Regions from separate parts of the Pseudoalteromonas sp. SG45-3 genome, predicted to be linked through region 1. Evidence: predicted binding sites of a transcription regulator. Region 1 holds the regulator's gene; each other region holds the start of a gene.

Evidence for each region. The regulator MetJ, encoded in region 1, represses methionine synthesis genes. The targets are predictions, from matches to a motif close to TAGACGTCTAGACGTCTA.
Region 2: a site for MetJ is predicted at 2,137-2,154, ahead of metK (methionine adenosyltransferase). Genes of this name have one in related genera too.
Region 3: a site for MetJ is predicted at 1,896-1,913, ahead of metA (homoserine O-succinyltransferase). Genes of this name have one in related genera too.

The regions. Positions count from the first base shown of each region.
Region 1 is NZ_JACJEN010000007.1:158,393-161,685, reverse strand. Features, by position in the region: gene H5126_RS10735 (malic enzyme-like NAD(P)-binding protein) at 26-1,267, shown strand; gene metJ (met regulon transcriptional regulator MetJ) at 1,332-1,652, opposite strand; gene metB (cystathionine gamma-synthase) at 1,942-3,189, shown strand.
Region 2 is NZ_JACJEN010000001.1:47,982-51,274, forward strand. Features, by position in the region: gene H5126_RS00240 (5-formyltetrahydrofolate cyclo-ligase) at 1-141, opposite strand, end outside; gene H5126_RS00245 (hypothetical protein) at 160-708, opposite strand; gene metK (methionine adenosyltransferase) at 884-2,035, opposite strand; gene tkt (transketolase) at 2,340-3,293, shown strand, end outside.
Region 3 is NZ_JACJEN010000001.1:162,025-165,317, forward strand. Features, by position in the region: gene ettA (energy-dependent translational throttle protein EttA) at 1-786, opposite strand, end outside; gene H5126_RS00730 (porin family protein) at 1,120-1,767, shown strand; gene metA (homoserine O-succinyltransferase) at 1,978-2,925, shown strand; gene H5126_RS00740 (homocysteine S-methyltransferase family protein) at 2,915-3,293, shown strand, end outside.

The DNA of each region.
Region 1 (3,293 bases):
TTAAATTGCAGGATACCATCGCGTTATGTCTGACTTTCGTGAACAAGCACTACATTATCACTCACATCCCGTACCTGGTAAAATTAGCATTGAGCTAACAAAACCAGCTGAAACAGTTCAAGACTTAGCCCTAGCTTATAGCCCAGGTGTCGCTGAGCCTGTACGTGAAATTGCCGCAGATCCTGCAAATGCATATAAATATACCGGTAAGGGTAACATGGTTGCGGTTATCACTAATGGTACTGCAATTTTGGGCTTGGGTAATTTAGGTCCTTTAGCGTCTAAACCAGTAATGGAAGGCAAGGCGTTATTGTTTAAACGTTTTGCAGGGCTTGATTCTATTGATATTGAAGTAAAGCACAAAACAACAGAAGACTTTATTAACACGGTTGCCAATATTGCTGACACATTCGGTGGTATTAACCTTGAAGATATTAAAGCACCAGAGTGTTTTGAAATTGAAAAAGCATTAATAGAGCGTTGTAGCATTCCTGTTTTTCATGATGATCAACACGGCACCGCCATTGTTACGGCTGCCGGCATGTTAAATGCACTAGAAGTACAAGGTAAATCAATTGAAGATGCAATAATTGTATGTTTAGGTGCAGGCGCTGCTGCAGTTGCGTGTATGGAACTGTTAATTAAGTGTGGTGCACTGCGTGAACACATTTATATGCTTGACCGCAAAGGTGTTATTCATACTCGTCGCGATGATTTAAATGAATATAAACAGCTTTTTGCTAACAATACCGATAAACGCACATTGCAAGATGTAATTGCAGATGCTGATGTGTTTGTTGGTGTTTCGGGTCCTAACTTGTTAGCTGCCGAAGATTTAAAACTAATGGCAGAAAAGCCGGTCGTGTTTGCATGTTCAAACCCAGATCCAGAGATCGATCCTGCACTTGCACACGGCGCACGCAATGATTTAATTATGGCAACAGGGCGCTCTGATTACCCTAACCAAGTAAATAATGTTTTATGTTTTCCGTTTATTTTCCGTGGTGCACTTGATGTACGTGCAAGCGCGATTAACGATGAAATGAAAATTGCTGCAGTTGAGGCTATTCGTAGTATTGCCAAAGAGCCTGTACCTGCAGAAGTTTTAAAAGCCGCAGGCGTAGATAAGCTAGAGTTTGGTGCGCAGTATATTATTCCAAAACCAATGGATCCGCGTTTACTACCGCGTATAGCTAAAGCTGTAGCACTTGCTGCGGTAGAGTCGGGTGTTGCGCAAATTGACTTGCCTGAAAACTATATGGCGTAATATATAACGCTTAAACAAAAAAACCTCAGCAATGCTGAGGTTTTTTGATTAAAAAGGTAACGATTTATTCTTCGTTTAAAATAGGCACTTCTAAACCCATTTCTTGCATTATCTTTTTAACTTCTTCTGGTACTTTTTCTGCGTTGTCTTTACGTAGGTCATCGTCATTTGGTAAAGGTTGGCCAGTAAATGCATGCAAAAACGCCTCACATAGCAATTCACTATTTGTTGCATGGCGAAGGTTGTTGATTTGACGACGCGTACGCTCATCCGTTAAAACTTTTAATACATTTAGCGGGATCGAAACGGTGATCTTTTTAACTTGCTCTGATTTTTTCCCGTGTTCTGCGTATGGGTGAATATACTCACCATTCCATTTAGCCATAAGATGTATCGTTGCCTCAGATTATTAATTTCTCACACGGTATAAAAAGCGTGTAAATATGCGTGAAATTCTATCGATTTAAAAAAGATAGTCAAATAATAGATACCGATCTATCTTAATAAGCCTATTTGGGATGTAAAAATAAGCTCACTTTTGTGAGCTAAAATGTGGTACTAGCAAACGCCTTTCCTAACTTTAGCCATCTAGAGCTTTAAAATACTTTGACTTATTAAAACGGATAACTTACTCTTTTAGACGTCTAAACATCCAAATTAATCAGGTGACGAATATGAGCGAAAAAAACAAAGCGACCATTGCTGTACGTAACGGCGTTGATGCTGATAAACATCATGGTGCAGTGGTGCCGCCAATTTATTTATCAACGACTTATTCGTTTGCCGACTTTGATACCAAGCGTGAGTATGATTATGGCCGCAGTGGTAACCCTAATCGTGATATTTTAGCAGAGACGCTTGCTAAGCTTGAAGGCGGCGCTCGCGGCATAATTACGGCCACTGGTATGGCAGCCGTGCATTTAGCTACTCAGCTACTTAACAGTGACGACACGTTAGTAATTCCACATGATTGTTATGGTGGTAGCTATCGTTTATTTACATCGTTACAAAAACGCGGACTATTGAAGCTTGAAGTATTAGATTTAACAAAAGAAGAAAGCCTTCAACAAATTTTAGCAATTAAACCTAAGCTTATTTGGATAGAGACTCCAAGTAACCCAGTACTTCGTTTAACCGATATTAAAGCGGTTACCGATGTTGCTAAGCAATGCGGTGCATTGGTTGCCGCAGATAACACGTTTTTGTCTCCTGCCTTACAAAACCCTATTAAGTTTGGTGTAGATATTGTGGTGCATTCAACTACTAAATATATTAACGGGCACTCAGATGTAGTGGGCGGCGCTGTTATTGCTGCAACACAAGAGCTTGGTGATGAGCTTGCTTGGTGGGCAAATAATATTGGTATTACGGGCGCTCCTTTTGATAGTTATTTAACGCTTCGTGGTCTACGTACTTTAAATGTGCGCTTAAGGCAGCACCAAGAAAATGCGCTAGCAATAGCTAAGTACCTTGAAAGTTCCAATTTTGTAAGCCAAGTTTACTATCCTGGACTTGAGTCGCATCCTCAACATGAACTTGCTAAAGCACAACAACTTGGCTTTGGTGGCATGGTTAGTTTTGATATTAAAGGCGATATAAACGACGCGGCAGCATTTTTAACTAGCCTTAAAACGTTTAGTTTAGCTGAGTCACTAGGTGGCGTAGAGAGCTTAATTTGTCACCCTGCAACTATGACGCACGCAGGTATGGAGGCAAAGGCACGTTTAGAAGCGGGTGTGGGCGATACGCTTATTCGTATTTCGGTTGGGATTGAAGATATACACGATTTAATAGCTGACTTTGAACGAGTATTTGAACTTGTAAAACCAGGGCAAAATAAAAATGTTGGCCGTGTAGGCAAAGGTGCTGGCACTTCTGGTGGAAACGTTAAATTAAGTGCAGCCCGTCCAGCGCTTTGGTAATTAATACCAATCCGCAATAATACCTAATCAATTTGAGGGATTAAACCGCACGATAACATCGTTAAAAATTCCTAATATAGAACAACTAAATAGCGAAATTTTTG
Region 2 (3,293 bases), on a different contig from region 1:
TGAATTCGTTGTGTTTTCGCTTTTTAAGTGTTGAATAAAATTCATTTTTAGCGATTGCGCAGCAATTATTTGCTGATTATTTGACAAGTTTTTACGGGTGTTACGAATTTCAGCTCTTATTTGTGCGCGTTTATTGCTCATTAAACTAATTAGCCATTTTTAAAAAGAGAATAAATCGGGAAAAATCAAAAAAACAGCCAGTACGACTAGCAAAATGGTGGCAGTTGCAATCAATGAATATAAAAGTAAGTTACTGCGTTTTTTAGGAGTCGCTAAATCCTCATCTAGCATTAGGTCATCATTTTGCCATTCGTCTACACTTTCGTCTGGTGTATTTAATTGAGCTTCAGGAAGGCGTTGCTCTAGCTCATCTAGCTTTTCTTCAAGGCGTATTAAGCTGCTAGTGATGTAATCAAGTGCATCAAAAATACGTTCATCAAGTTGGTTGTTATTTGCAGCTGCGGGGGAGCTATTTTGAATCGCATTTGAAACAGCTTGCAGCTTACTTTTAATACCTAGGCTTGCTAATAACTTAGTCTGTTTTAACGCTTTGTCTTTATCGCTTGGCGCAAACAGCGGCTTACCTTTAAAAAAAAGAGCTACTTTTTCATCTGACGTTTTTAATTTTGCAGCTAAGTTTGCGCACGCTGTTTTTATGTCAACGTTATCGGCAAGTCCTGCAAATATAACGCGAAAGTTATCGGCCATTTAACTATCCCTAAAGCTTTTATAATGAAATGAGTATATACCTAAAGTACAAAAGAATTCGAGGTTGATTTTATAGTTATTTTGTAGACGTACTACAAACAATGTAACTGATAAGTTTTAGATACAAAAACGGCCCTATTAAGGGCCGTTTTTAATTTACTTCAACACTTTTAGCTTAAAGGCCTGCAGCTGCACGAAGTGCATCAGCTTTATCTGTACGTTCCCAAGGGAATTCGTCACGACCAAAGTGGCCGTAAGCCGCTGTAGGAAGGTAGATAGGGCGCTCTAAATCAAGCATTTGAATTAAGCCGTAAGGGCGCAGGTCAAAGTGTTCACGAATAAGCTCGATTAAACGGCTTTCTTCTAACTTGCTTGTACCAAACGTTTCAACGCTGATAGATGTAGGCTCTGCAACACCGATTGCGTAAGAAACTTGTAATTCACATTTATCAGCAAGGCCAGCCGCAACTACGTTTTTAGCAACGTAACGTGCAGCGTATGCAGCTGAGCGGTCAACTTTTGATGGATCTTTACCAGAGAAAGCACCACCACCGTGACGAGCCATACCACCGTATGTATCAACGATGATTTTACGACCTGTTAGACCACAATCGCCCATTGGTCCGCCAATTACAAAGCGACCCGTTGGGTTAATGAAAAATTTAGTCGCGCTTGTAATAAGCTCTGCAGGAAGTACCGGCTTGATGATAGTCTCCATCACCGCTTCTACTAAATCTTTTTGCGAAATGTCTTCGCTGTGCTGAGTAGATAGTACTACTGCATCAATACCTACTGGCTTACCATTTTCGTATGCAAAAGTAACTTGAGATTTTGCATCTGGACGTAACCAGTTAAGCTCGCCGCTTTTACGTACTTGCGCTTGGCGCTGTACTAAACGGTGTGAGTAAGTAATTGGCGCAGGCATTAGTACTTCTGTTTCGTTACATGCGTAACCAAACATAAGACCTTGGTCGCCAGCACCTTGTTCTTCTGGGCTAGTACGGTCAACACCTTGGTTAATGTCAGGAGACTGTTTACCAATAGTGTTTAAAATTGCACATGAATCTGCATCGAAACCCATGTCTGAATGCGTGTAGCCAATTTCACGTACTGTTTTACGTGTAATTTCTTCAATATCAACCCATGCGCTAGTAGTGATTTCACCACCAACCATAACCATACCTGTTTTTACGTAAGTTTCGCACGCAACACGGGCATGAGAGTCTTGCTCTAGGATAGCATCAAGTACCGCATCAGAGATTTGATCGGCGATTTTATCCGGATGACCTTCAGAAACTGATTCAGAAGTAAATAAATGTTTTGCCATTGTAATTCTGCTCACAAATATTGCGCTTCACAAACGTCGGTATTAGCGCTAAAAAATTAAGGGGCGTATTTTATCGAAAACAAAACACCTTGCATAGTGTTTTTACGCCTAGACGTCTAAATAAAATTACTAATAACTTTTTGGTCTTAAAAAATATTCATAATGCCTCACTTTTATAGGGTTTTTAATTGCACACAGCCCCCACAATAAGTAAGAATGGTCAATATAAACAAACCCAAGTTACTTGGGTGCATAAACAAACACATAAATACCCGCGCAAATACACATAAAGGTAGGAGAATTCATGCCATCTCGCAAAGAACTTGCAAATGCTATTCGCGTCTTGTCAATGGACGCAGTACAAAAGGCCAAATCTGGTCACCCTGGAGCCCCTATGGGCATGGCTGATATCGCAGAAGTATTATGGCGCGATTATCTAAAACACAACCCAACAAATCCAGAGTGGGCTGACCGTGACAGATTTATTCTTTCAAACGGCCACGGTTCAATGCTTATCTATTCTCTATTGCATCTAAGTGGTTACGACTTACCACTGGACGAAATTAAAAACTTCCGTCAAATGCATTCTAAAACACCAGGTCACCCTGAATATGGCTATGCACCAGGAATCGAAACTACTACGGGTCCATTAGGTCAAGGGATCACAAATGCCGTAGGTATGGCAATTGCTGAAAAGGCGCTAGCTGCCCAGTTTAACCGTGAAGGTCACGATATTGTTGATCATTTTACCTATGCATTTATGGGCGATGGCTGCCTTATGGAAGGTATTTCTCATGAAGCTGGTTCACTTGCAGGCACATTAGGTCTGGGTAAACTTGTTGCATTTTGGGATGACAACGGCATTTCAATCGATGGTGAAGTAGAAGGTTGGTTTACGGATGACACGCCAGCTCGCTTTAAAGCATACGGTTGGCATGTAATTAGTGGTGTTGATGGCCACGACAGCGATGCTATAAGTGCTGCAATTGCAGAAGCTAAAAGTGTTACCGATAAACCATCACTAATTTGTTGTAAAACAATTATTGGTTACGGCTCACCTAATAAATCTGGTAGCCACGATTGTCACGGTGCACCACTAGGTGATGATGAAATTAAAGCGTCTCGCGAATTCTTAGGTTGGACTGGCGATGCGTTCGAAATTCCTGATGATATTTACGCACAATGGGATAGCAAAGAAAAAGGTCAGCAGCTTGAATCAAGCTGGGACGAAAAATTTGCAGCATACGCAAAAGCATAC
Region 3 (3,293 bases), on a different contig from region 1:
TTGTTCTTGCTGTAAGCGCGCATCTTTTTGTTCAAGCCAAGAAGAGTAGTTACCTTCCCATGGAATACCTTCACCACGGTCAAGCTCCAATATCCAACCAGCTACATTATCAAGGAAGTAACGGTCATGCGTTACTGCCACAACAGTGCCTTCGTAATCGTGCAAGAAGCGCTCTAACCATGCAACCGACTCAGCATCCAAGTGGTTAGTAGGCTCATCAAGAATAAGCATGTCTGGTTTTTCAAGTAATAATCGACATATAGCAACACGGCGACGCTCACCACCTGAAAGGTGCTCAATTTTAGCATCCCACTCTGGCAGGCGAAGTGCATCAGCTGCGCGTTCTAAAACGTTGTCGATGTTATGACCATCGTGCGCCTGAATAACAGCTTCAAGCTCGCCTTGCTCTTTTGCAAGTGCGTCAAAGTCAGCGTCTTCCATGGCGTATTCGTTATACACTTCGTCAAGACGTTTAAGTGCATGTTTAACTTCGCCAACAGCTTCTTCAACAGTTTCACGTACTGTTTTACTTTCGTCTAAAACAGGTTCTTGCGGTAAATAACCAATTTTAGTACCAGGCTGAGGATGTGCATCACCTTCAAAATCTTGGTCAACACCGGCCATAATACGCAGTAACGTAGATTTACCAGAACCGTTTAAACCAAGCACACCAATTTTAGCGCCAGGAAAAAAGTGCAACGAAATATCTTTTAAGATAGTGCGCTTAGGTGGCACAACCTTAGATACTCGACTCATCGAGAATATAAATTTATCAGGTAAAACCATGGAGGAAAGCCTTCAAATAATAATAAAAATTTCAATGTTGTATTGTAGTGGCTGACGGGTGAAACAGTCAACGAATGCTGTATAGAACAATACACTTACCTAAGCGGTACTTTGTTTTGATTGCTCGTTAAAAACACTACTATTACAGGATTTCTATTGTGTAAAATTCTGTAATCTATTGTTTTATATTGTTCAAATACATTTCATTTTTAACAAAAGTGGTACAGTATATTTACAAGCTGTAAAGTATAAGCAAGTTATATAGGCAGGCCACACTTAGTTTGTTGTTAAACATCACATTATTAAATATTACAAAGGTTTAAAGGAATGAACATGAAAATAGTTACAAGGTTAGGGGCATTACTTTTAGGTTTATACTCATTTTCGAGCCAAGCAGACATACTCCACGTAAATGGTTATTACCAAGGAATAGGGATAGGGTCTACGCAAATTGATGTATACGAGAGTGATAGCATACAGTTTACAACGCTTTACGGCAGGTTTGGATATCAGTTTTCGCGTTACTTTGCATTAGAAGGGCGTATAGGTTTTGGGTTAAATGATGAGTCAACGCCTCTAAACGGAATTGTTTACACTCAGAACCCACAGGACGGTTCGCTGAGTTCAGAATTCATTAAGAGCGAAATCGATTCAAGCCTTGATTTGCAAACAAGTATATTTGTAAAAGCTAATTATCCAATTTCATCTCGAGCTGATGTGTTTTTATTTGGTGGCTATGGTAGAAATAAATTAAGTTACAATGAAGGCGACTTAAAAAACCTTGCAGAATCAATAACTGGTACAGATACAAATTCTACGCTAATAACTGAGCAAAACTACGATGAAGGCGGCGTAACGTACGGAACCGGCATTGACTTTAGGCTAACTCAACGCTGGCAAGTAAGTGCTGAATACCAATATTTTGATACAAATGAAGGCGATATTTACGCTCTTAATTTATCTGTAAATTATCGTTTTTAATTATAATAGCGCTACTGATTTTAGTAGCGCTATTTCAATTCACTAAAACAAAGTACTTCAATATAAATGCATTCCCTCTCATCTATAACTTTTAGTAAATCTTAAAAAAATCATGAATAAATTTCATTTGGACATCTATACATCTAGAGGTTGATATTTTTTACTTTCAGTTCATAATTAAGCCTCGGTTTTTATGAGCAGGAGTAAAGTATGCCAATTACAGTAAAAGACGAGTTGCCGGCAATTGCACGTTTACGTCAAGAAAACGTATTTGTAATGCCAAAAAGTCGTGCAAAAACGCAAGAAATACGCCCAATGCGTTTGGCTATTTTAAACTTAATGCCTAATAAAGTAGAAACCGAAGTTCAGTTTATTCGCTTACTTGCCAACTCACCTTTGCAAGTAAACGTAGAACTACTGCGCCTCGACACTCACCGCAGTAGCAGCAACTCAGAAGAGCACCTTGATACCTTCTACCGTTATTTTTCTGAGGTTAAAGACAACAATTACGATGCATTAATAGTAACCGGTGCGCCACTTGCCCATTTAGAATACGACGATGTAGCGTATTGGGATGAGCTAAAGGTCATTATTGATTGGGCTGAGCAACACGTTACCTCTACGTTATTTTCTTGTTGGGCAGCGCATGCAGCGTTATATCACCGTTACAATTTAAAACGCGATTTAAAAGACGATAAACTGTGTGGCGTATTTACTCACCAGTGTTATTTTGATCACGGTGCACTGACTCGCGGATTCGACGATACCTTTTTGGTACCTCACTCACGCTACGGCCATATTGATATAAATAAAATAAACGCCTGTGAAGAACTCGTTGTACTGGCAGGTTCTGAGCGAGTAGGGGCTTACTTACTTAAAAATAAATCGGGTAGCCAAGTGTTTATAACCGGCCACCCAGAGTACGACGCCGACTCGCTAAAAGCAGAATACGAGCGCGATTGTAAAAAAAGCCCTAATGCACCAAAGCCCGAAAATTACTTTCCGGATGACGATGCAACCAAACAACCTTCAAAAACGTGGCAAAGCCATGCTTTTTTACTTTTTTCGAACTGGTTAAATTACTACGTGTACCAAACCACACCGTATGATATTAATTTAGTTAGCCAAGACGTGAGGACTAACAACTATGCCGAATAACGCGCCTACAAATAATAAGCAAGCCGAAATAAGTGCCGCATTACAAGAACGCATTTTAATTTTAGATGGCGCAATGGGCACCATGATCCAAGATCATAAGCTAGAAGAAGAAGACTATCGCGGAGAGCGTTTTAAAGACTGGCATGTATTAATTAAAGGTAATAACGATTTATTAAGCCTAACCAAGCCCGACTTAATCACTGATATTCATCGTGGTTTTTTATCAGCGGGCGCCGATATTATCGAAACCAACACGTTTAACTCGACCACTATTTCGATGGAAGATTACGACATGGCAAACCTAAGCCGTGAAATAAACCTAGAGTCGGCTAAATTAGCACGCGCAATTTGCGATGAATTTACGGCTA